DNA from 4 places in the Nonomuraea coxensis DSM 45129 genome. Region 1 is predicted to be linked to each of the others. Evidence: riboswitches for the same ligand, from Rfam matches in the RefSeq annotation. Region 1 holds a riboswitch; each other region holds the start of a gene.
The links. Region 1 has a riboswitch for cyclic di-AMP ahead of Nocox_RS43815 (C40 family peptidase). Riboswitches for the same ligand answer to the same signal wherever they lie in the genome.

Region 1 (5,506 bases):
CACCAAGGCCGGTGTCATGGTCGTCAACGCGCCGACCTCCAACATCACCAGCGCCGCCGAGCAGACCGTCGCCCTCATCCTGGCCAGCGCGCGCAACACGGCCCAGGCCCACGCCGCGCTGAAGAACGGTGAGTGGAAGCGGTCCAAGTACACCGGCGTCGAGCTGGACGAGAAGGTCGTCGGCATCCTCGGCTTCGGCAAGATCGGCCAGCTCGTGGCGCAGCGGCTGCTGCCGTTCGGCGTCGAGATCATCGCCTACGACCCCTACCTGCCGCCGGCCCGCGCCGCGCAGCTCGGCGTCAAGCTGGTGAGCCTCGACGAGGTGCTCAGGCAGGCCGACTTCCTCACCGTGCACCTGCCGAAGACCAAGGAGACCCTCGGGCTCATCGGCGAGGAGGCGCTGCACAAGGTCAAGCCGAGCGTGCGCATCGTCAACGTCGCCCGTGGCGGCATCGTCGACGAGGCCGCGCTCTACTCCGCGATCAAGGAGGGCCGGGTCGCCGGCGCCGGCCTCGACGTCTTCGCCAAGGAGCCCTGCACCGACAGCCCGCTGTTCGAGCTCGACCAGGTCGTCGTCACCCCGCACCTCGGCGCCTCCACCCACGAGGCCCAGGAGAAGGCCGGCACCCAGGTCGCGCGGAGCGTGAAGCTGGCGCTCGCGGGCGAGTTCGTGCCGGACGCCGTCAACGTCCAGGGCGGCGCGGTGGCCGAGGACGTCAAGCCGGGCCTGCCGCTGGCCGAGAAGCTGGGCCGGGTCTTCACCGCGCTGGCCGGCGAGGTCGCCACCAAGCTCGACGTCGAGGTGCGCGGCGAGATCGCCTCCCAGGACGTGCGGGTCATCGAGCTGGCCGCGCTCAAGGGCGTCTTCGCCGACGTGATCGAGGAGCAGGTCACCTACGTCAACGCGCCGCTGCTGGCCAAGGACCGCGGCGTGGCCGTCGAGCTGATCACCAGCTCCGACAGCCCCGACTGGCGCAACGTGGTCACCGTCCGCGGCGTGCTGGCCGACGGCCGCCAGGTGTCGGTGTCGGGCACGCTGTCCGGCCCCCGCCAGATCACCAAGATCGTCGAGGTCAACGGCTACGAGATGGAGATCGAGCCGACGGCGCACCTCGCGTTCTTCACCTACGCCGACCGTCCCGGCATCGTCGGCGTGGTCGGCCGGCTGCTCGGCGAGCACGGCGTCAACATCGCCTCCATGCAGGTGGCCCGCGACGTCAAGGGCGGCAAGGCGCTCATCGCGCTGACCGTCGACTCGGCGATCCCGGCCGACATCGTCGACCAGATCGTGGCCGAGATCGGCGCCGAGAGCGGCCGTTCCGTGGACCTGGAGGACTGACCCTCCCTCACGTGCGGAAGGCCGCCGCCCCGGTTCGGGCGGCGGCCTTCTGTCGTCTCAGCATGCGAGATGCTAGGACATCCAACGAGATTCCTCGGTTACCGTGGAAGCACATGCGCCAGGTGTCCGTACTCATTACCTGCCGCGGCGAGGCCTGTTAGGGCAGGTCGGCGACTCGCCGCGGTGAGCGGCGTGCGTCGGCCGGTAAGTCCCTTCCGTCCGGTCCGTGATCCGGACCGCGGCATCAGGCCCCGTTCGGATTCGCGACCGGGGTCCGACCCTCCCGTCACCAACGCCTTTCGCGAAACGAGATGACCACCATGTACGAGATGTACGCCTGGAACCGTGCCGACGACCCCAAGGACGAGGCCGCCGAGGCCCTGCAGACCGCGCTGGACCGCCGCGACAACGGCGGCGCCCCGCAGGAGTCCGGCCGGTAGGGCCCCGGCTCGCTCATGAGGCCGCGTCAGAGCACTGACGCGACGGGCATGGACGGCGGCGGCGTCTCGCGCCGCTCCGCCCACTCCCGCACGCCCTTGCGGTCGGGCCGGACGCCGCCGACGAAGGCGCTCCTGCGCCAGCTCGACAGCTTCTCCTCCTTGACGACGTCCCCCGTGCGGGGCGCGTGCACCATGTAGCCGGGCCGGGAGATCATCCCGACGTGGCCGAGGTTGCTGAAGAAGACCAGGTCGCCGGGCTTGAGGTTGTTCCAGGAGACCTTCTTGTCGTACGCCGCGTACTGGTCCGTGGTGACGCGGGGCAACTGGATCCCCGCCTTCTGGTACGCCCGGAGCATGAGCCCCGAGCAGTCGTACCCGCCCCTGCCGGTCCCGCCCCAGAGGTACGGGATGCCCCGCTTCTTCATGGCGAAGCGCAGCGCGATCTTCCAGGCGGGCCTGCTCTGCCTGTCCCGGATCTTCTTGAGCTCCGGGCCGGTGAGCGTGGTGGTGAGTGCGCGCTCGTCGAGGGTGTCGTTCTTGGGCGCGCGGTCGGGGGTGGACGCGCCGGAGGGGTCAGATCCTCCGGCGGTGCTGGATCCCCCGGCGGGATCGGGCTGGATGGGATCGGGCTGGGTCGGGGTGGGCTGAGCGGGATCGGGCTGGGCGGGATCGGGCTGGGTGGGGGTGGGCTGGGCGGGATCGGATTGGGTGGGGGTGGGCTGGGGGGCTGGGGTGGATGCCTGGGCGGGGGAGGCGAGCACGGCGACGCCGGCCGCGCCCGCCGCCACGAGAATGGCGATGCGAGACAGGGGACTGTCCTTCCAAACGGCCGGCCGGGTTAGCTGACGGGCTCGGGCCTGGAAGCAGCCCTACGGCGGATGCCGATTCGCCCCTGGGGAGAGTGGGTCCCCGGCTCCACGCGAACCGCCGCGTGAATTAGGCAGGGCACGGACGCTAACGAATCGGTCAAAAGATCGCAAACTTCTCAAATCGGACGTTCCTCGGAACGGTCCGGAAAATGAGACCGAGTGTTCGTCAGGCGAGACGAGCCGGTAAGGTACCGGCATGGAGTCGCGTAACATCCGCTTGGCCGTCATCCCCGGCGATGGCATCGGCACCGAGGTCGTCGCCGAAGGGCTCAAGGTCCTCGAAGCCGTCGGCACGAAGATCGAGCCCACGCACTACGACCTGGGCGCGGCGCGATACCACCGCACCGGCGAGACGCTGCCCGACCCGGTGCTGCAGGAGCTGCGCGGCTACGACGCGATCCTGCTCGGCGCGGTGGGCGACCCCAGCGTGCCCCCGGGCATCCTGGAGCGCGACCTGCTGCTGCGGCTGCGCTTCGAGTTCGACCACTACGTCAACCTGCGCCCGGTCAAGCTCTTCCCCGGCGTCGAGACCCCGCTGGCCGACACCGCCGCCGAGGACATCGACATGATCGTGGTCCGCGAGGGCACCGAGGGCCTCTACGCGGGCACCGGCGGCGCCATGCGGCGCGGCACGCCGCACGAGATCGCCACCCAGGAGTCGCTCAACACCGCCTACGGTGTCGAGCGCGTCGTCCGCTACGCCTTCGACAAGGCCCAGAGCCGCCCGCGCAAGAAGCTGACGCTGGTCCACAAGACCAACGTCCTCACCTTCGCCGGCGACCTGTGGCAGCGCACGGTCAACCGGGTCGCCGAGGAATACCCCGAGGTCACCACCGACTACTGCCACATCGACGCGGCGTCGATGTTCTTCGTGACCCAGCCGGGGCGCTTCGACGTCGTCGTCACCGACAACCTGTTCGGCGACATCATCACCGACCTCGGCGCGGCCATCGCGGGCGGCATCGGCCTGGCCGCGAGCGGCAACATCAACCCCGAGGGCACGGCGCCCAGCATGTTCGAGCCGGTGCACGGCAGCGCGCCCGACATCGCGGGCCAGGGCAAGGCCGACCCGACCGCCACCATCCTGTCGGTCGCCATGCTCCTCGACCACCTGGGCCTGCGGGCCGAGGCCGCCAAGGTCGAGCAGGCGGTCGCCGACGACATCGTCGAGCGGCTGGCCGGCTGGACCGGCCGCACCACGTCGCAGATCGGCGACGACATCACCGCGCGAGTATCCGGCTAGGGCCGCCCAGCCTCACCACGCGCCTGGCGGTCCGCATCGGATCGCCAGGCGCTTTTTGCTGTCCAAAGCGGCTGAATCCCCCCAACGGCAGCTTGTCATCCCATACGGCGAGACAATAGGAAGTACTAGCTGCCTTCGGGCAGAACTGCCGCGCCATAGCGGGTCCGCGGGCCCGCAGGATTCGGTAGATTTCGCGAAATCGCAGAGAGAAGGACCGTCGTCATGACCATCGCTCAGAAGCTCAGCTTCGACGTGCAGCTATCCGACCACGCGCGCACCGCGGCCGAGCGGGAGCAGGTACTGGCGAACCCCGGATTCGGGCAGTCCTTCACCGATCACATGATCACCATCGACTACACCGAGGGCCAGGGCTGGCACGACGCCCGGCTGGCGCCGTACGGACCGCTCTCGCTCGACCCGGCCACCGCGGTCTTCCACTACGCGCAGGAGCTGTTCGAGGGCCTGAAGGCTTATCGGCAGATCAACGGGTCCATCGTGATGTTCCGCCCCTACGCCAACGCCGCCCGCTTCAACCGCTCGGCCGCCCGCATGGCCATGCCCGAGCTGCCCGAGGAGACGTTCGTCGAGTCGCTCGAACTCCTCGTCCGCACCGACGAGGAGTGGGTGCCGACCACCGAGGGGCACAGCCTCTACCTGCGGCCCTTCATGATCGCCACGCAGGCGGGGCTCGGCGTCAACTACCCGTCCAGGACCTACTCGTACATGGTCATCGCCTCGCCGGCGGCGTCGTACTTCAGCGGCGGCGTCAAGCCCGTGTCGGTGTGGCTGTCCACCGAGTACACCAGGGCCGCGCCCGGCGGCACCGGCTTCGCCAAGTGCGGCGGCAACTACGCCGCCGCCTTCGTCGCCCAGCGCCAGGCCGTCGAGAACGGCTGCGACCAGGTCGTGTGGCTGGACGCCCAGTCCCACGAGTACGTCGAGGAGATGGGCGGCATGAACCTGTTCTTCGTCTTCGGCAACAAGCTCGTCACCCCCGCCCTGACCGGCACCCTGCTGCCCGGCATCACCCGTGAGTCGATCCTGGAGCTGGCCGGCGGTCTCGGCCTGGAGACCGAGGAGCGGCTCATCTCGGTCGACGAGTGGCAGTCGGCGTGCGAGTCGGGCGAGCTGACCGAGGTCTTCGCCTGCGGGACGGCGGCCGTGGTGACCCCGGTCGGCTCGGTCAAGGGCGCCGACCGGGCCTGGACGGTCGCCGACGGCACCCCCGGCCCCGTGACGATGCGGGTGCGCGAGGAACTGGTCGGCATCCAGTACGGAGCCCGCCCCGACGCCCACGGCTGGGTCCACAAGATCGCGTGACCTCGGGGACCCGCGCCCGTCTCAGTGCTTGGTGATCAGCGTCATGCCGTCGGCGACCGGCAGCATGAGCACGCTCACCCGCGGGTCCTCGATCACCAGGTCGTTGAACTGGCGGATCTCCACCGTGGTCGGCTCGTCGTGGGCCGGGTCGGCCACGTGCCCGCGGCGCAGCGTGTTGTCGGCGATGAGCAGCCCGCCCGGCCGCATGCGTTCGATCAGCAGCTCGTAGTAGCCGGGGTAGTTGCCCTTGTCGGCGTCCACGAAGGCCAGGTCGACGGTCTCGCCGAAGCCGGCG
Region 2 (5,506 bases), 4.3 Mb from region 1:
GGCCACGTCCCGCCCGCGGCCGATCCCGTGCTGGTGGCCGCGGCGGCCTACCTCACCCGGCCGCCCGGCTGGGAGGAGATGATCGAGCTCGCCCGCAGCGACCTCCAGCAGTCCGCCGCGGCGGCCGAGGGCTCCGAGCGCGAGGAGGTGGTCTCCCGGCTGCGCGAGCAGCTCGCGGCGCAGAAGAGCGCCGCCAAGGAGGAGACCGACCGGCTGCGCGAGCAGATCAAGGCCGCCCGCGCCGAGAACTCCGACCTGCGGCGCAAGCTCCACGACGCCCGCGAGCGGGCCAAGGCCGCGCTCGCCAGGGCCGAGGAGATGGAACGCGCGGCCGAGGAGGCCCGCACCGCCGCCGTGGCCGCGGGCAGCGCGGGCGAGTCCGAGCTGCGCCGGCTGCGCGAGCGGCTGGCCGACGTGGAGAAGCAGCTCGAAGCCTCGCGCCGGGCCGCCCGCGAGGGCCGCAGCCTGGAGGACGCCCGCATCAGGGTGCTGCTCGACGCCCTTCAGGACGCCTCGGCCGGGCTGCGCAGGGAGCTCGGCCTGCCGGCGACCATCAGCCGCCCCGCCGACTCGGTCGCGGCCCATCCCGGCGAGCGGCCGGGCGTGCGCGGCGTGCCCGCGCGGGCGCTGGCCGACGACGACCCGCAACTGCTCGACCAGCTCCTCGCGATCCCGCAGATCCACCTCATCATCGACGGCTACAACGTCACCAAGACCGGCTACGGCACGCTCACCCTGGCCGACCAGCGCAACCGGCTCATGACCAACCTCGGCGGGCTGGCCGCGCAGACCAGGGTCGAGATGACCGTCGTCTTCGACGGGGCCGAGCTCAACGCTCCCGTGCAGGTCGTGGCGCCGCGCGGGGTGCGGGTGCTCTTCAGCGACCCCGGGGAGATCGCCGACGACCTCATCCGGCAGCTCGTCCGGGTCGAGCCGCCGGGGCGGGCCATCGCCGTCGTGTCCTCCGACCGCGAGGTGGCCGAATCGGTGCGGCGCATGGGAGCCAGACCGGTTCCGTCTGCCCTGCTGCTGCGCCGCCTTGGTCGCGCCTAGATTACGAATCATGGGTTTTACCCGTTGAGGTGAGACCCCACCCGCCACTTCTGTACTATTCGCCCCAGATGTTTACCCCCTGGGAGGCGACGCAGTGAGGTTTGGCCGGGTGCCGGTGGCCGCGGGGATCGTGTTCGGACTGGTGCTTTCCCCCACCGGGGCCGCGATCGCCGATCCCAGACCCACCCTCGCCCAGGCCAAGGCCAAGCTGGAGAAGCTCAACGACAAGGCGGACAAGGTCGTCGACCGCTACAACACGGCCACCGAGCGGTACAAGAAGGCGAAATCCACCTACACCGGCCTCAACGACAGCTACAAGCGCAAGCTGGCCACCGTCGCCGACCTGCGCGCGCAGGTGATCACCATGGCCGTCGACAGCTACCAGCTCGGCGGCGACATCACGTCCCTGCCGGGATTCCTCGGCGCCGACGACCCCGACGACTTCCTCGCCCGCCTCGCGCTGACCGGCCAGGTCTCCAAGGAGCGGGCCGAGAAGCTGAACGCCTTCGACCGGGAGAACCGCGGGCTCAAGGCGGAGCGGGACAAGGCGGAGAAGGCCCTGGAAGTGGCCGACAAGGAACGCGACGGGGTCCAGAAGGAACGCGCGGAGATCCTCAGGCTCATCGCCCAGCAGAAGAAGCTGCTGGAGAAGCTGAACGCCTACAACCCCGGCAACCCCAACAGCGCCGGCGTGAAGTACACCGGCTCGGCGTCGGGGAACGCGGCCACGGTGCTGCGCTTCGCCTACGCGCAGGTCGGCAAGCCGTACGTGTTCGGCGGGACGGGCCCGGGCGGCTGGGACTGCTCCGGCCTGACGCAGGCGTCCTGGCGGGCCGCGGGCGTCTCGCTGCCGCGTACGACGTGGCAGCAGTGGGCGTGGGGGGCGAGCCGCCGGGTGAGCCTGGACGCGCTCCAGCCCGGTGACCTGATCTTCAGCGAGGGGCTGGGACACGTCAGCATCTACGCGGGCAACGGGCAGATCGTGCACGCGCCTCAGACGGGCGACGTCGTGAAGATCGTCAAGCTGTCCGCGTACGGGCGGCGGCTCGTCGGCGCCATCCGCCCTTGACGCCCCTCAAACTGCCATAAACCCGGCAAATCACACCTTACTCGGCTGTGTTCTGAGAAGTGTGAGTATGGTCACATTCCGGTAACGGAGCTCGGGGTTCCAGCAGGGGTTTCCGTCCTGACTCGACCCCCTGTCTGATCTTGACAAGCCGCCGTCCGCTTTGCCGATCCGTGACCTGTCGGCGTAGCTTCTGGCCTCGCGGTGACACGCCATGTCGCCGCGATCTTCATCCGCCGGTCGCCCCCCGCACATCCCCTTGAGGACACCTCGCAGGGGCGGCGACCTGCCGAATCCGTGCGGCCAGGAGCACGGAGCCGGGGAACCACCGATCCCACTCCCTAGGGGATCAGGGGTGAATCGGCGCTGCTCGAAAGCGCCGTAGGGCTACTTCCAGGCCCGAATCCGTCAGCTAACCCGGTAGGCGTTCGTGGAAGTCTCAAGGAGAAATCCTGTCTACCTCCCCGCACAACCCCCGTCTGTCCCGCCTTGCCCTCGGTGGCGTGGCGCTCACCATGACCGTGACGGCCGGAGGCGCCATCCTCCATGCCCCGACGGCTCAGGCGGCGACGACGAGCGACGCGGCCATCACCTCGGCGACCACGGTGCAGACCATCACGACGTCGTCGAAGTCGGCCAAGACCGCCAAAGCCGTCAAGACCGCCAGGTCGGCCAAGGCGCGCAAGGTCGCTCGGCAGCAGGCGAAGGCCCACCGGGCCGTCGCCGTGGCCAAGAACCAGATCGGCGACCCCTACCGCTACGGCGGCACGGGTCCCGGCTCGTTCGACTGCTCCGGACTCGTCCAGTACGCCTGGAAGAAGGCCGGGGTCAGGCTCCCGCGCGTGGCGAGCAGCCAGTTCGCCCGCACCCGGACGAAGGTCTCCTGGAAGAAGCTCAAGCCAGGCGACCTGATGTTCTTCAGCGGGCTCGGCCACGTAGGCATGTACGTCGGCAAGGGCAAGATGATCCACTCGCCCAGGACCGGCGAACGGGTGCGCATCGACAAGCTGAGCGGATGGCGTAAATCGTCCTTCGTCGGCGCGGTACGTCCCGGTATGTGACCACAGCCCCGCCCCGATCCCCGTACGGGATCGGGCGGGGCTGTCGCCTTTCCGCACCCGGGCACCCGTCCCGCCCGGCTACCATCGTGCATCGTGTCCGAGCAGGTGAGCCGACGCCGGCGAGCCGCACCGGCGGCCCTCGTGCTCCTGGTGCCGCTCCTCGCCGCCCTCGCCGTCGTCCCGGCCGCGAGCGCGCCGCTCGCGCCCGCTCCCGCGCCGCCTCAGGGCGCGGCGCCCGGTCCGTGGCCGGGGGAGACCGTCACCGTCCGAGGGACGCGATCGGTGGTCGTCGGGCAGACTTCCGAGCCGGCCCCGCCCGCCTCGCCGGCCCCGCCCGCTGTGTCCGCCTCGTCCGTCTCGCTCGCCGAGCTGGCGCGGCTGGCCGACGCCGCCGCGCTCCGCGTCGGGGCGGTCCTCGGCGAGCCCGTACGCCCTCTCGTCGTCGTCCCCGCCTCGGCCGCCGAGGCGGCCCGCCTGGCCGGGACGGGCCCGATCGACGGGCTGGCCGCGCTGGCCGACGGCGACCGGGTGATCGTCGTCCCCGAGGTCTTCGCCCGCCTCAACCCCACCGGCAGGGACGTCGTCCTGGCCCACGAGCTCACCCACGTCGCCGCCGGCACCGACCGCCTCCCGGTCTGGCTGTACGAGGGCTTCGCCGACTACGTCGGCTACCGCGACTCGGGGCTGCCGGTGCGCACGGCCGCCGCCGAGCTGGCGGACGAGGTGCGCGCCGGACGTCTGCCCGGCGCACTGCCCGGCTCCGCCGCCTTCGCCGCCGACGGGAGCGACCCGGCGCGGCTCGCGCGGGCGTACCAGGAGGCCTGGCTGGCGTGTCGCTTCCTCGCGGACCGGTTCGGTGAGGGGAGCCTGGTACGGCTTTACCGTGAGGCCCAGGTGATCGGCGCCGACCGGGCGCTCGCCGGGCTCGGGCTCTCCACGGCCACGCTGACGGCACGGTGGCGCGCGTACGTGCGCGAACAGCTCGGATAAGAGGGGGAGGCAGATGAGCGAACGGCAGGACACGGACGGCGCCACGCCCAGGACGGGCCGGCCCCCGACCGGCGACCCCGCCGACGGCGGCGCTCGGTCTGCGGACGACGGCGGTCACCGGTCTGCGGACGACGGCGGTCACCGGTCCGCGGACGACGGCATCGCCCGGTCCGTGGACGACGGCGGTGATCGGGCCGTGAGCGGCGGGCCCGCCTATGACGGCAAGGACGACGACGACCGCCAGGACGACGAGGGCCGCCTGCGCCGCCAGGCCGCGCTCGCCCTGGCCGCCCTCGCCGCCCTGATCCTGGCCGTGGCCGCCTTCGCCACGCCCTGGCGGGCGCCGGCCGTCACGGACCCGCCCGACCCGGCCCGCGACTTCACCGCCGCCCAGCTCGCCCGCGCCCAGGCGTTCGACGCCGCGACGAGCCTCCCGAGCTACCTCTCCCTGGCGTTGACGGTCCTCGTCGCGGCCCTCCTGGTCGCCACCCCGCTCGGCGCGCGGGCGACCGGGTGGCTGCGCGGCCCGTGGTGGCTGCGGGTGATCCTGGGCGTGGTGGTGATCACCGCGGCCACGCTGGCGCTCCGCTGGCCGCTCGGCATGTGGTTCGAGTCGATCCTGAGGGAGTACGGCCTGTCCACCCAGACCTGGCCGTCCTGGACCGCCGACCGGCTGAAGAACGCGGCCGTGGAGACGTTCCTGCTCGCCCTGACCACCACGGTGCTGGTGGCGCTGGCGCGCCGGTTCCGGCGCTGGTGGATCCCGGCGGCCACGGGCGCGTTCGCGCTCACGGTGGCGGCCTCGTTCGTCTACCCCGTGGTGGTCGAGCCGCTGTTCAATGACTTCACCCCCATGCGCGAGGGCCCGCTGCGCACGAGCCTGCTGGAGATGGCCGCCCGGGACGGCGTGCCGGTGGAGGACGTGCTGGTCGCCGACGCCTCGCGCCGGACGACGGCGCTCAACGCCTACGTCTCCGGCTTCGGCGCCACCCGCCGCGTCGTCGTCTACGACACGCTGCTGCGGGCCCCGGAGCCGGAGGTGGAGCTGGTGGTCGCGCACGAGCTGGGCCACGCCGGGCACGACGACGTCCTGCACGGCACGCTCCTCGCCGGCCTGGGCGCGGCGCTGGGCGCCGTCCTGCTGTTCCTGATCTTCGACCTGGTACGCCGCCGCGCCGCCGTCCCCTCGATCGCCGATCCCCGCGCGGCCGGCGCGCTCCTGGGCCTGATGAGTGTCGGCACCCTCCTCGCCGGCCCCGTCCAGAACGTCGTCAGCCGGCACGTCGAGGCGCGGGCCGACCTGCACGCGCTGGAGCTGACGAGAGACCCGGCGACG
Region 3 (5,506 bases), 3.1 Mb from region 1:
GAGGAGGAGGAATCGGAGGTCGGCGGAGGGCACCCGTCAGACGCTAGCCGATACGTTTCCCGCACGTCCTGAACTCCGCCCATACGGGATCCATGCGGAAATCATGCCGGTGACTGCCACGGTGTGGCCGATCCCTCCGAGAGATTGGCGGACGCGGCGATGAGGCCACGACTCAAGAACACGGCCTGGGAGCGGGTCGGGGACGAGCTGCGGCTGGTGAACGACCCACGCGACCAGTTGATGATCGCCGACCCTGACGGGCTGGTGGAGAAGCTGCTCCAGCTGCTGAGCGAGGGCGGCAGGACCGTCGCCGGGCTCGCCGGCGAGCTGGGGCTCGACGAGGCCGACGTGCGGGCCGCCGTCGAGGCGTTCGACGCCCAGCGGCTGCTGGAGGACGGCGACCGCCTCGGCAGGCTGGAGCCGGACGCCGCCGAGCGGTACTTCAGCAACCTCGCCTTCTTCGAGTCGTTCGGCACGCTGGAGCACAGCCGCGAGGACCTGCAGGAACGCCTGCGGCACGCGCACGTGCTCGTGCTCGGCACCGGCGGGCTCAACTCCAACACGATCCCGCACCTGGCCGGGCTCGGCGTGGGCACGATGACCGTGCTCGACCGGGACGCCGTCGAGCCGCGCAACTTCGCCCGCCAGTACCTGTACCGCTGGGCCGACATCGGCGCGCGCAAGGCCGAGCGGGCCGCGGAGTGGATCAGGGCGTTCGACCCGGGCATCCAGGTCGAGGCGATCGACGCCGACCTCGAGGGGCCCGAGCAGCTCGCGCAGCTGGTCCGCCGCATCGGCCCGGACGTCGTCGCCTCGGGTGTCGACCGGCCGAACCGGATCGACCTCTGGGTGAACGAGGCGTGCGTACGCGCCGGCGTCCCCTTCGTCCGCGGCGGCATGGCCGTCACCACGGGGACGGTGTGGTCGGTGCACCCGGGGGTCAGCGCCTGCCGCGCCTGCGTCCCCGCCGACCCGGCGAACCCGGCCGACTTCCCCGACCCCGACGACCCGGAGATCGCGGGTGCGATCGCGGCGAACCGGCTGTTCGCCCGCCTGCCGCGGCCCAACCGCGGCATCGGTCCCGTGGCCGGGCTGCTCGGCGCGTTCGGCGCGTTCGAGGTGCTCCGCTACCTGACCGGTTTCGAGCCGCCGGCGTACGCCGGCCGGCCGCTCACCGTCGACTTCGCGCGCGGTTGCGCGACGAGCCAGACCGAGTGGCCACGCGACCCCGACTGTGCCGTCTGCGGAGGGAGGTGATCCTTGTGAAGCTCGAGATCAAGCGCATCGAGAACACCCGGCTGACCCAGCTGGTCCACCCGGACTCCTGATCCGGGCGAGGGGCCGCGCTCCGGCGACGCCGGAGCGCGGCCCTCCCACGTCGGTGCCGTCCTCGGTTGGAGACAGACAATGGCCACCTCTACGGATGAGGAACTGCGTGCCCGAGCGGCCCGCCTGACCGTCGCCCACGACGGCGAGGCGTGGATCCTCGGCCGGCCCGAGCTGGGCGTCTTCGTCGCGGTGCCGGAGCCGGGCGCCGTCTTCGTCACCACGCTCCAGGAGACCGGCTCGCTCGACCAGGCCACGGCGCGGGCCGGTGACGTCGCCGGGGAGCCGGTGGACGGAGCGGACTTCCTCGACGGGCTCACCGCCGCCGGGCTCCTCGACCCGCCGGGGGAGCAGCCCGACCCGCGCGGCCGGGTCAAGTGGATCGAGGGAGTGAGCCCGGGGGCCGCGGCCCGGCTGTTCGGGCCCGTCGCCTGGTCCTGCTACGGGGCCGCCGCGGTGCTCTCCGCCGGGCTCCTGCTGTTTCGGCCCGAGCTGCGCCCGTCCTGGCAGGACGCCTGGTTCCTGCCCAGCCCCGGGCTCTCGGCGTTCACCTGGCTGCTGCTCGCCATGGCGTGCGGCGCCGTGCACGAGGCCTGGCACTGGCTGGCCGGCCGCGCGATCGGCGTGCCGGCCGTCTTCCGGGTGAGCCATCGCGGCCTGTACGTGGTCTACGAGACCGACCTCACCCAGATCGTGACGGTGCCGCGCCATCGCCGCCACGGCGTGTACCTCGCCGGGATGGCCGTCGACGTCGTGCTGCTGGCGGCGTCGCTGGGCGCGCGGCTGCTCGGCGTGGGCGGCGTCGCCGGCGACTTCCTCGCCGCCGTCTCGCTCCTCCTGGTCGTCAACCTGGTCTGGCAGTGGGCCGCGCTGCCGCTGCGCAGCGACGCGTACGCGCTGCTGGCCAACGCGCTGCGCTGCCACAACCTCTACCGGGCGACGTGGCTGACGGCCAAGTCCCGGCTGTTCCGGCTCAGCCCGCCCGAGGCGGACGAGCTGGCGCAGATGTCGGAGCGCGACCGGAGCGTGGCCCGCTGGTTCGTGATCCCGTACGTGGCCGGGATCGCCGTCATGGGCTGGATGTTCGCCACCGTCGTGCTGCCGCTGGTCGTCTCCCTGGGGCGATGGGGGCTGGAGCGGCTCGCGAGCGGCTCGGTCACCTCGGCCGGCTTCTGGGAAGCGCTCGCCGTGGCCGTCTACATCGGCGTGCAGCTCTGCGTGCCGCCCGCTCTCGCCCTGCGCGAACGCCGGCTGCGCCGCTCCGGCCGGCTCCTCTGAGAGCCGAGCGGCGGGCGCGTGGGTAAAGAAATCGCTCGCCGATCCCCGCCTGTGCAGGGGATCGCGTTGCGGAGGGCAGACCCGCGCTTGCATCTCTCTGTGAGGTTCGCTTACCTTCGAGGACTTAAGGCGTACGCCAGGCAGGCGCAAGCATGTCGCGTGACGTCTCCACATTGCCGAGACCGTGTCTCACCAGCATGAACCGCATGTGTCGAGGTGGGACGCGGCCGCCGAGTCCGCGATCTCGCGGAGCCGGGGACCCATGTGTTTCCGGGGTGAATCGGCGTGCTCCACGCGGGCGCGCCGTAGGGCACTTCCACGCCCGAACCCGTCAGCTAACCCGGTAGGCGGCAGGGAAGCAAGGAGCAATCCCCGTAATGCCCAAGCACACCTTCGTTCGTACCCTCATGCCCGCGAACCTCTCCAGGCTCGCCGTCGGGATGAGCGTGGCCGCCGGTGCCGTTCTCGCCGCCGGCCCGGCCTTCGCCGCCGACCGTGACTCCCAGGAGCAGGCCCGGAAGCCCGCGACCCAGGCGAGCGCGCAGACGGTGCTGCGGATCGCCGAGTCGCAGCTCGGCGTGACGGAGAACGCGGCCGGTGGCGGTACGCCGTTCCACAGCTGGTACATGTCTTCGCAGCGGGCCAAGGAGACCATCGCTCGTGACGGCGGCAGCGTGCAGGCGTACGCGAACGCCCCGTGGTGCGCCATGTTCGTCTCCTGGGTCGGCGAGAAGGCCGGCGCCCGGCCCACCGTCGGCTGGGACGCCTACACCGTCACCTACGCCAAGTGGTTCCAGGACAACAAGCGCTGGGGCACGCTGGCCAAGCCCGGCGCCGTCGTCTTCTACGACTGGAACGGCGGGAGCACCTCGGGCATCGACCACGTGGGCCTGGTGAAGCAGGACAACGGCGACGGCACGATCACCGCGATCGAGGGCAACACCGGCAACGGCAAGGTCGAGCAGCGGATCCGGCCCAAGTCGCAGGTCGTGGGCTACGGCTACCCCGACTACCGCGCCTGACGGAGCTGGGAACGCGCCCCCACCTCGGATGGGATCCGGGAGCGGGGGCGCGTCCGTGATCGGTGACGGGCGCCGGCTCACGTACGGGAGACGGTGGCCTCGTCGCCGGCCGGCGCGGCGGCGCGGGTGCGCAGGGTCGCGGCGGCGATCAGAGCGCCGGCCAGGGCGATGGCGGCGGCTCCCACGAAGGCGGCGGAGAAGCCGTCGGTGAGGGCCGGCAGGTCGCCGAGCCGGCCGGCGCCGTTGGCGGCGGCGACGGCGGTCATGGCGGCCAGGCCGAGCGCGGAGCCGACCTGGTAGCTGGTGTTGACGATGCCGGAGGCCAGGCCGCCTTCCTCGGGGCGGGCCGAGGAGATGGCGGTGCCGAGGGAGGGGATGAAGGCCAGCGACATGCCGAGGGCGGCGACGAGGCCGGCGGGCAGGACGTCGGTGGCGAAGCCGCCGTCCGGGCTGATCAGCGACAGCCAGGCCATGCCGGCGGCGAGCAGGAGCAGGCCGCTGACGGTGGTGGCCTTGGGGCCGAAGCGCCCGATGGCGCGGGGCGCCAGGACGATCATGCCGATCATGATGAGCACGGTCATCGGGAGCAGCGCGGCGCCGCTGGGGAAGGCGCCGTAGCCGAGGACCTGCTGCAGGTAGAGGTTGAGGAAGAACCACATCGGGATCCACGCGCCGCCGAGCAGGAACTGGGTGAGGTTGGCGGCCGACAGGCCGGGGGTGCGGAAGATGGACAGGCGCATCAGCGGTTCGCGGCGGCGGGCCTGGATGGCGACGAACGCGGCGAGCAGCACCACGGCGGCGGCGAGCGTGATCCAGGTGCCGGCCGAGCCCCAGCCGATCTCGGGGGCGCGGACGACGCCGTAGACGGCGGTGCCGAGGCCGAGGGTGACGGTCAGCGTGCCGAGCACGTCGATGGAGCCGCGCCGGGCGGGGGCGGCGGGCATCAGCGGGCCGGTGGCCAGGAGCGCGACGACGGCGATGGGGATGTTGATGTAGAACACCCACGGCCAGCTCAGGTATTCGGTGATGAGGCCGCCGAGGAAGACGCCGGCGGTGCCGCCGGCGGGGGCGGCGGCACCGTACAGGGCGAGGGCCTTGGTCAGCTCCTTGGGGGCGTGGCCGAACAGCATCATCAGCAGGGTGAGCGCGGACGGGGCGATCAGCGCGGCGCCGACGCCCTGGACGGCGCGGCCGGTCAGTTCGACCCACACCTCGGGCGCGAGGCCGGCCAGGAGTGAGCCGGCGAGCAGGATGAGCCAGCCGGCGCCGAACAGCCGGCGGGCGCCGAACAGGTCCGACAGGCGGCCGCCGAGCAGGAGGAGGCCGCCGAAGGCGACGACGTAGGCGTTGAACACCCAGGACAGGTTCTCCTGGGAGAAGCCGAGGTCCTGCTGGATGCGGGGCAGGGCCACGCCGATGATCGACGTGTCCATGATGACGATGAACTGGGCCATGGCGATGAGCGCCAGGGCGGTCCAGCGCCGGGGGGATGGTGCGGACATGGGTGTCTCCAAAAGTCAGGGTACCCCGGTGGGGTATGAGGAGCGATGGCTAATGAATACCACTGGGGGGTATCTGTCAAGTTCGGATCGGCGTCCATGCGGGCGATCACGGAGGCGGGGCCGGCGGTTCTGTGGGGCCCGCGGCGCAGGCCGCCGCGTTTGTCAGAAATACCATAGGGGGGTATGGTGTTGTTCCGGGCAAGCGACCGAGAGGGGAGTGGACATGGCCGGATACACCCACAGCAAGCAGGACCATGCGATGCGCCTGCGCCGTATCGAGGGGCAGGTCCGCGGCCTGCAGCGGATGGTCGAGGACGACAAGTACTGCATCGACATCCTGACGCAGGTGTCGGCGGCGACCAGCGCGCTGAAGTCGTT
Region 4 (5,506 bases), 190 kb from region 1:
ACCTCCCCGCCACCCTCGGCGCGACCCTGCGCGACGGCGTCTGGCTCAACGCGGCCACCGAACGCCATCCGGCCGCCGTGCTCGGCGCGGCGGCGGCGCGGCGGCTCGGCGTCGGCGCGGCCGGCCCGGACACGCAGGTCGTCGTCGGCGGCGTGCGTTTCACCGTGGTCGGTGTGCTGAACCCGGTCGCCCTCGCGCCCGACCTCGACAACGGCGTGCTGGTCGGCTGGCCGGCCGCCGAGGAGCGGCTGGGCTTCGACGGGCATCCGACGACCCTCTACACCCGCGCCGAGGAGGCCGCTCTGGAGGCGGTCCGCGACGTCCTGGCCGGCACCGCCAACCCGGAGGCGCCGAACGAGGTGGACATCTCCCGCCCGTCCGACGCGCTGGCCGCCAAGCAGGCCACCGGTCAGGCCTTCGCCGGCCTCCTGCTGGGCGTGGGCGCGGTGGCGCTGCTGGTGGGCGGGGTCGGCGTGGCCAACACGATGGTCATCTCGGTGCTTGAGCGCCGGGCCGAGATCGGCCTGCGCCGCTCGCTGGGGGCGACCAGGGGGCAGATCCGCACGCAGTTCCTGGCGGAGTCGCTGCTCCTGTCGCTGCTCGGCGGGGCCGGCGGCGTCCTGCTGGGCACGGCGGTGACCGTGGGGTACGCGCGCTACAGCGGCTGGCCCCCGGTGGTGCCCGCGTGGGCGACGGCGGGCGGCCTCGCCGCGACGCTGGCGATCGGCGCGGTGGCGGGCCTCTACCCGGCCGTACGGGCCGCGCGCCTCTCGCCGACCGAGGCTCTCTCCACCCCGTGAGGCGCGGCCTCCGTCACGGCCCGCCGGGCGTCTCCCTGGGAGCCGCGGGCCGGGCGGAGGCCGCGTAACAGGAGGTCTTGCCGACCAGGCGGACGCCAGGGCGGGGGCCGCGGGCGACCGTCAGCTCGAAGGTCAGCAACGTCCTGGGGTCGCGCAGCACCGCCACGTCCCGGCGGCCGTCGCGCAGGTCCAGGTCGTCGGCGATCTTGTCGTACCCGAGGGCCTGGAGTCTCTCCTGGAGGCCGGAGGAGGCGTCCACCCGCTCGCTCTCGGCCAGCAGCCACCCGCGTACCTCGCCGGGGACGCAGGAGCCGTCCTCGACCTGCTGCGGCGCGGAGCGGTGCAGGTCGGAGGAGTCGAGGAGGAGGAGGTCGGCGTCAGCGGTGAGCCGGCTGATGGCCTCGTCGAGCGTGGGGAGGCTCCGGCCCGCCGCGCACGCGGTGATCGCCGCGGCGCAGGCGAGCGCCACGGAGGCAGCGTATCGGCGGGTACGCATGATCCGGACACTACCGGAGGCCCCGCTCCTCCGGCAGGGGCGGACGGACTCAGTGAATGATCGCCTTGAGCCGGTTGACCAGGCGCTGGTCCTCCACGCAGCGGCCGAGCCCGAGCGCCACCGAGTAGAGCGGGCGCTCGGCCCGCCGCACCGGCATGCACAGCTCCGCGCGCAGCCGCCGGCCCAGGCCGCGCAGCAGCGCGCCGCCCCCCACCAGCACCGCGCCCCGCTCCCCGAGGTCGGCCACCAGCTCGGGCGGGCACCCTTCGACGGTCCCGACGGCGGCCCGCACGATGGCCTCGACCGGCTGCCTCGTCGCCTCGTAGATGAGCTGGACGGGCAGCGACACGGCCCGCTCCTGGCCGGTCTCGGCGTCCCGTCCCTGGACGGTCACGTGCCGCTGCAGCGGCTTCCAGTCGGTGCCGGCCCGGCGTTTGGCGTCCTCCGCCTCGGCCTCGTCGAGCAGCAGCCCGTGCTCGCGCTCGACGAGACGGGCGATGGCGAGGTTCATGGCCCGGCCGCCGACGGGCACCGTGGCCGCGGCCACCACCGCGCCGTGGGACAGGACGGCCACGCGGGCCACGTCCTGCCCGATGTCGATGACCATCCGCCCGGTGCCGTCGCGTACCTGCACGCCCGCGCCCAGCGCCGCCGCGAGCCCGTGCGGGACGAGCATGAGCCCGCGGGCCTCGGCGTCGTAGGCGACGTCCCGAAGGGCCGCCTTGTCGATGGACGTGGCGCCCTCCGGCAACGCCATGACCAGGCGCGGACGGGCCGCGAAGGGCCGCCGGTGCACCTTGCGCAGGAAGTGCCTGACCAGCCGCCGGGTCAGCTCGCCGTCGCCCGGCAGGCCCGCGCTGACGGGCCGGCAGGTCTCGTGGCCGCTCGTGGGGTCGGCCTCCGCGCCGTACTCCACGATCTTGCCTGTCCTGGCGTCGCGGACGACGGCGGAGGGCTCGTCCAGGACGATGCCCCTGCGCTTGGCGTAGATCCGCGTGCGCGCGGCCCCCAGATCCACGGCCAGGTCCAGGCCGAGGACACTCATGCCTGTCCAGGCGATTTGTCCATCATGTCGGGATTTGTATCCGCTCGTACCCCAACGCAACACCAGGAACCGAGCGGTACCCCTTTACCTGACGGACCGGTTTCGCGTCGTAAGGGACACCGTGCGAAGCTGGGGGTGTCCCAACACCATGGAGGTCCTCAATGGCGGAATCACCGGAGCCGGAAGTCAGCGAAACTCCCGAGGACGAGATGAAGCGCAAGTTCCGCGAGGCGCTTGAGCGCAAGCGTGGCCAGCACGCGGCCGGCGGCGCGGGTGGCAGGGGCGGCGATCCGTCGAAGATCCACGGTACGCACGGCCCGGCCGCGAACAAGCGATCCTTCAGGCGCAAGAGCGGCGGCTGAGTCAGCAGGTCCGGCAGGTCCGGTAGCCCAGGGAGGGCGCGGTTATTCCGCGCCCTCCCTTTTCTTTGCCCGGCGGCCAGGTAGATCTTTTGTCCGATTCGTGACGATTCGTTTGCTTTCGTCCCTGTGTGCGTGGTTAAGTGTGGCCCATTCAACCAGCCGAATCCCGAACCTCTCGGGAACCGGGGACCCAGTCCGTTGGGGTGAATCCGGCAGCACGCCGGTAGGGCATCTCCTCGTCCGAACCCGTCAGCTAACCCGGTAGGCGTGATGGAGAGGACCCCCGCATGTCGTACCGCGTCACACCCCCGGACACCGGATCCCCACCGGCCGAGATTCCCGACAGCGTAGTGCCGGCCGCCCGCTGAGCGGCTCTTCGTCCAGGCTCCTCCGCGCTCCGCGCAGCCTCCCCCGTCAGGTGTTCTCCCCTGGCTGCGCCCTTCTCCCCTGAGCGCGTGTCCCTGTCCCTCGCAAAGGACCTCACTGCTCCATGTCTGCTTATTTCGGCCTGCGCTCCTGCGCCGTGCTCGCCGCCTGCTCGTTCGGCGCGCTCACCGCCGTCTCCGCCCCCGCCCACGCTGACACCGACGAGAAGATCCTGCTCAAAGGCTCGACCACCGCCTCCTACTTCTGGGACGACGGCTCCGGCAGGGCCGGGGACACCGGCCTGCCGGCCAGCGGCAAGCCGATGCAGAAAGGGCTGGCCGCCAGCCCGAGCTGGCCCCTGCTGACCGAGGGCTACGTGATGTACAAGGGCAAGAAGATGCCCTTCTTCGTGGGCGACCGCGGCCCAGGCGTGCCCTCCAACCGGGGCATCATGCTCGACCTGGACGCCAAGACCTTCGCCGAGCTGACCGGCGGCCGGTTCAACTCCGCCACGCTGGGCGTGGACGGCATCGGCGGCCAGGGCCACATCAAGGTCGACTACGTCATCACCAAGTGGGGCCCCGGGGTCGGCAAGAAGAACCACCCGGTCCCCTTCTCCACCGGCGCCTGGTCGCGGCGTGACAACAACCCGGCCGAGCCCCCGAAGGTCCTGGCCGAGGAGAAGCCGGCGACGACCGGGACCGCGCAGCCGGCGAAGGTCAGGACGAAGACCGGCACGCAGAGCGCGGCGAAGGCCGTGCAGGAGAAGGCGGGCCAGTCAGAGACGCCGGCGCAGGGCGTGGCCGGCGGTTCCGCCGGTGGCGCGGCCGTCCAGCTCGCGGCCGGCCAGGCCGGGACCGTCCGCCAGGGCGAGTCCGCGCAGGCGGGCACCGGCGTGGGCGGCGCCCTGCTCTGGGCCGCCCTGGCCCTGGGAGGCGGGGCCGTGGTGCTGGGCGGTAACCGCCTCCGGCGCCTGCTCAAGCGCGGCGCCTGAGCCGGCGCCGGCATCCGCTCAGAACGCTTTACGTCACCGGACCAGAATGAGATTCTGGTCCGGTGACGACCCGCGTAACCGCCAACGGCATCGACATCGCCTACGAGAGCTTCGGCGACCCCGGAGGCCGCCCGCTGCTCCTCATCATGGGCCTCGGCGCCCAGCTCATCCACTGGGACGAAGGGCTCTGTGAGCTCCTGGCCGAGCAGGGACACCACGTGGTCCGGTTCGACAACCGCGACGCGGGGCTGTCCACGCACGTCGGTGGGGCGGGGGTGCCCGGCGCGGGCACGGCTCCGCCGTACCTGCTGGACGACATGGCCGAGGACACCGCCGGCCTCATGGACGCCCTCGGCTGGCCGCGGGCCCACGTGGTGGGCGCCTCGATGGGCGGCATGATCGCCCAGACGCTGGCCATCCGCCGTCCGGAGCGCGTGCTGACCCTCACCTCGATCATGTCCACCCCCGGCCCTGAGATCGCGCCGCCGACGGCGGAGGCCGCCGCGATCCTCATGGCCCGGCCGGCCGCCGACCGCGACGGCGTGCTGGAGCAGGCCGTACGCACCTGGACAATGATCGGCTCGCCCGGCTACGAGCTGGACCACGAGCGCATCACCACCCTCGCGGGACTGGCCTACGACCGCTGCTTCGACCCGGCGGGCACCGGCCGGCAGCTCGCCGCCATCATGGCGTCCGGCAGCCGGGTCGAGGCGCTCGGCCGGCTGACCGTGCCCACCCTGGTGCTGCACGGCGAGGCCGACCAGCTCGTCCCCCTGGCGGGCGGCGAGGCCACCGCGGCGGCCGTCCCGGGGGCTCGCCTGGTGACGTACCCGGGGATGGGGCACGACCTGCCGCGCGCGCTCTGGCCCGACATCGTCGCCGAGATCACCAAGCACACCACCGCCTGAACGCGCCGCGGCCCGCGCCCCCCGCACGGAGGGCGCGGGCCGCGCGGTGCTCAGACCTCCAGCTTCTCCTCGATGCCGCGGAGCTGGTGCCGGGACATCGCCAGGTTGGCCCGGGCGCGGTCGAGGGCGAGGTAGAGGAACAGCCCCTTGCCGCCGCGTCCGGTGATCGGGCGGATGATGTGGTACTGGCCTCCGAGGGTGATGAGGATGTCCTCGATGCTGTCCTTGAGACCCAGCGAGTCCATCGTGCGCAGCTTCGCCTTGACGACCTCGGTGTTCCCCGCGGCGGCGACCTGGAGGTCCAGGTCCTTCGATCCGCCGAGGGTGCCCAGCGCCATGCCGCTGCCGTAGTCGACGACCGCCGCGCCGACCGCGCCGTCGATCGTCATCATCTCCTTGAGAGAGACGTCCATGCCCGCCATGACTCCTCCTTCTCTGCCAGGTTCGGGTTCACTGCTTCTGCGGTGCGACGGCCGCCACGGCGGCGGCCGTCTTCCTGCCCTCCAGCCGCAGGAGCCCGACGTTCGCGCCGGGT

Region 2: it holds a riboswitch for cyclic di-AMP, as region 1 does, so the genes downstream of both, Nocox_RS14770 (C40 family peptidase) here and Nocox_RS43815 (C40 family peptidase) in region 1, are expected to answer to the same signal.
Region 3: it holds a riboswitch for cyclic di-AMP, as region 1 does, so the genes downstream of both, Nocox_RS20440 (CHAP domain-containing protein) here and Nocox_RS43815 (C40 family peptidase) in region 1, are expected to answer to the same signal.
Region 4: it holds a riboswitch for cyclic di-AMP, as region 1 does, so the genes downstream of both, Nocox_RS43435 (hypothetical protein) here and Nocox_RS43815 (C40 family peptidase) in region 1, are expected to answer to the same signal.

What each region holds. Positions count from the first base shown of each region.
Region 1 is NZ_CP068985.1:7,510,041-7,515,546, reverse strand. Features, by position in the region: gene serA (phosphoglycerate dehydrogenase) at 1-1,339, shown strand, start outside; gene Nocox_RS43820 (hypothetical protein) at 1,651-1,779, shown strand; gene Nocox_RS43815 (C40 family peptidase) at 1,806-2,567, opposite strand; cyclic di-AMP (ydaO/yuaA leader) riboswitch at 2,592-2,732, opposite strand; gene Nocox_RS35195 (3-isopropylmalate dehydrogenase) at 2,845-3,891, shown strand; gene Nocox_RS35190 (branched-chain amino acid aminotransferase) at 4,114-5,211, shown strand; gene Nocox_RS35185 (O-methyltransferase) at 5,233-5,506, opposite strand, start outside.
Region 2 is NZ_CP068985.1:3,173,605-3,179,110, forward strand. Features, by position in the region: gene Nocox_RS14760 (NYN domain-containing protein) at 1-1,053, shown strand, start outside; gene Nocox_RS14765 (C40 family peptidase) at 1,148-2,122, shown strand; cyclic di-AMP (ydaO/yuaA leader) riboswitch at 2,397-2,561, shown strand; gene Nocox_RS14770 (C40 family peptidase) at 2,623-3,180, shown strand; gene Nocox_RS14775 (gluzincin family metallopeptidase) at 3,274-4,170, shown strand; gene Nocox_RS14780 (M48 family metallopeptidase) at 4,184-5,506, shown strand, end outside.
Region 3 is NZ_CP068985.1:4,391,374-4,396,879, forward strand. Features, by position in the region: gene Nocox_RS20425 (AfsR/SARP family transcriptional regulator) at 1-33, opposite strand, end outside; gene Nocox_RS20430 (HesA/MoeB/ThiF family protein) at 160-1,257, shown strand; gene Nocox_RS20435 (hypothetical protein) at 1,408-2,604, shown strand; cyclic di-AMP (ydaO/yuaA leader) riboswitch at 2,823-2,969, shown strand; gene Nocox_RS20440 (CHAP domain-containing protein) at 2,982-3,626, shown strand; gene Nocox_RS20445 (MFS transporter) at 3,704-5,128, opposite strand; gene Nocox_RS20450 (metal-sensitive transcriptional regulator) at 5,352-5,506, shown strand, end outside.
Region 4 is NZ_CP068985.1:7,324,717-7,330,222, reverse strand. Features, by position in the region: gene Nocox_RS34315 (ABC transporter permease) at 1-800, shown strand, start outside; gene Nocox_RS34310 (hypothetical protein) at 814-1,296, opposite strand; gene Nocox_RS34305 (rod shape-determining protein) at 1,346-2,341, opposite strand; gene Nocox_RS34300 (DUF5302 domain-containing protein) at 2,503-2,703, shown strand; cyclic di-AMP (ydaO/yuaA leader) riboswitch at 2,851-2,986, shown strand; gene Nocox_RS43435 (hypothetical protein) at 3,194-4,063, shown strand; gene Nocox_RS34290 (alpha/beta fold hydrolase) at 4,126-4,971, shown strand; gene Nocox_RS34285 (hypothetical protein) at 5,022-5,393, opposite strand; gene Nocox_RS34280 (roadblock/LC7 domain-containing protein) at 5,422-5,506, opposite strand, start outside.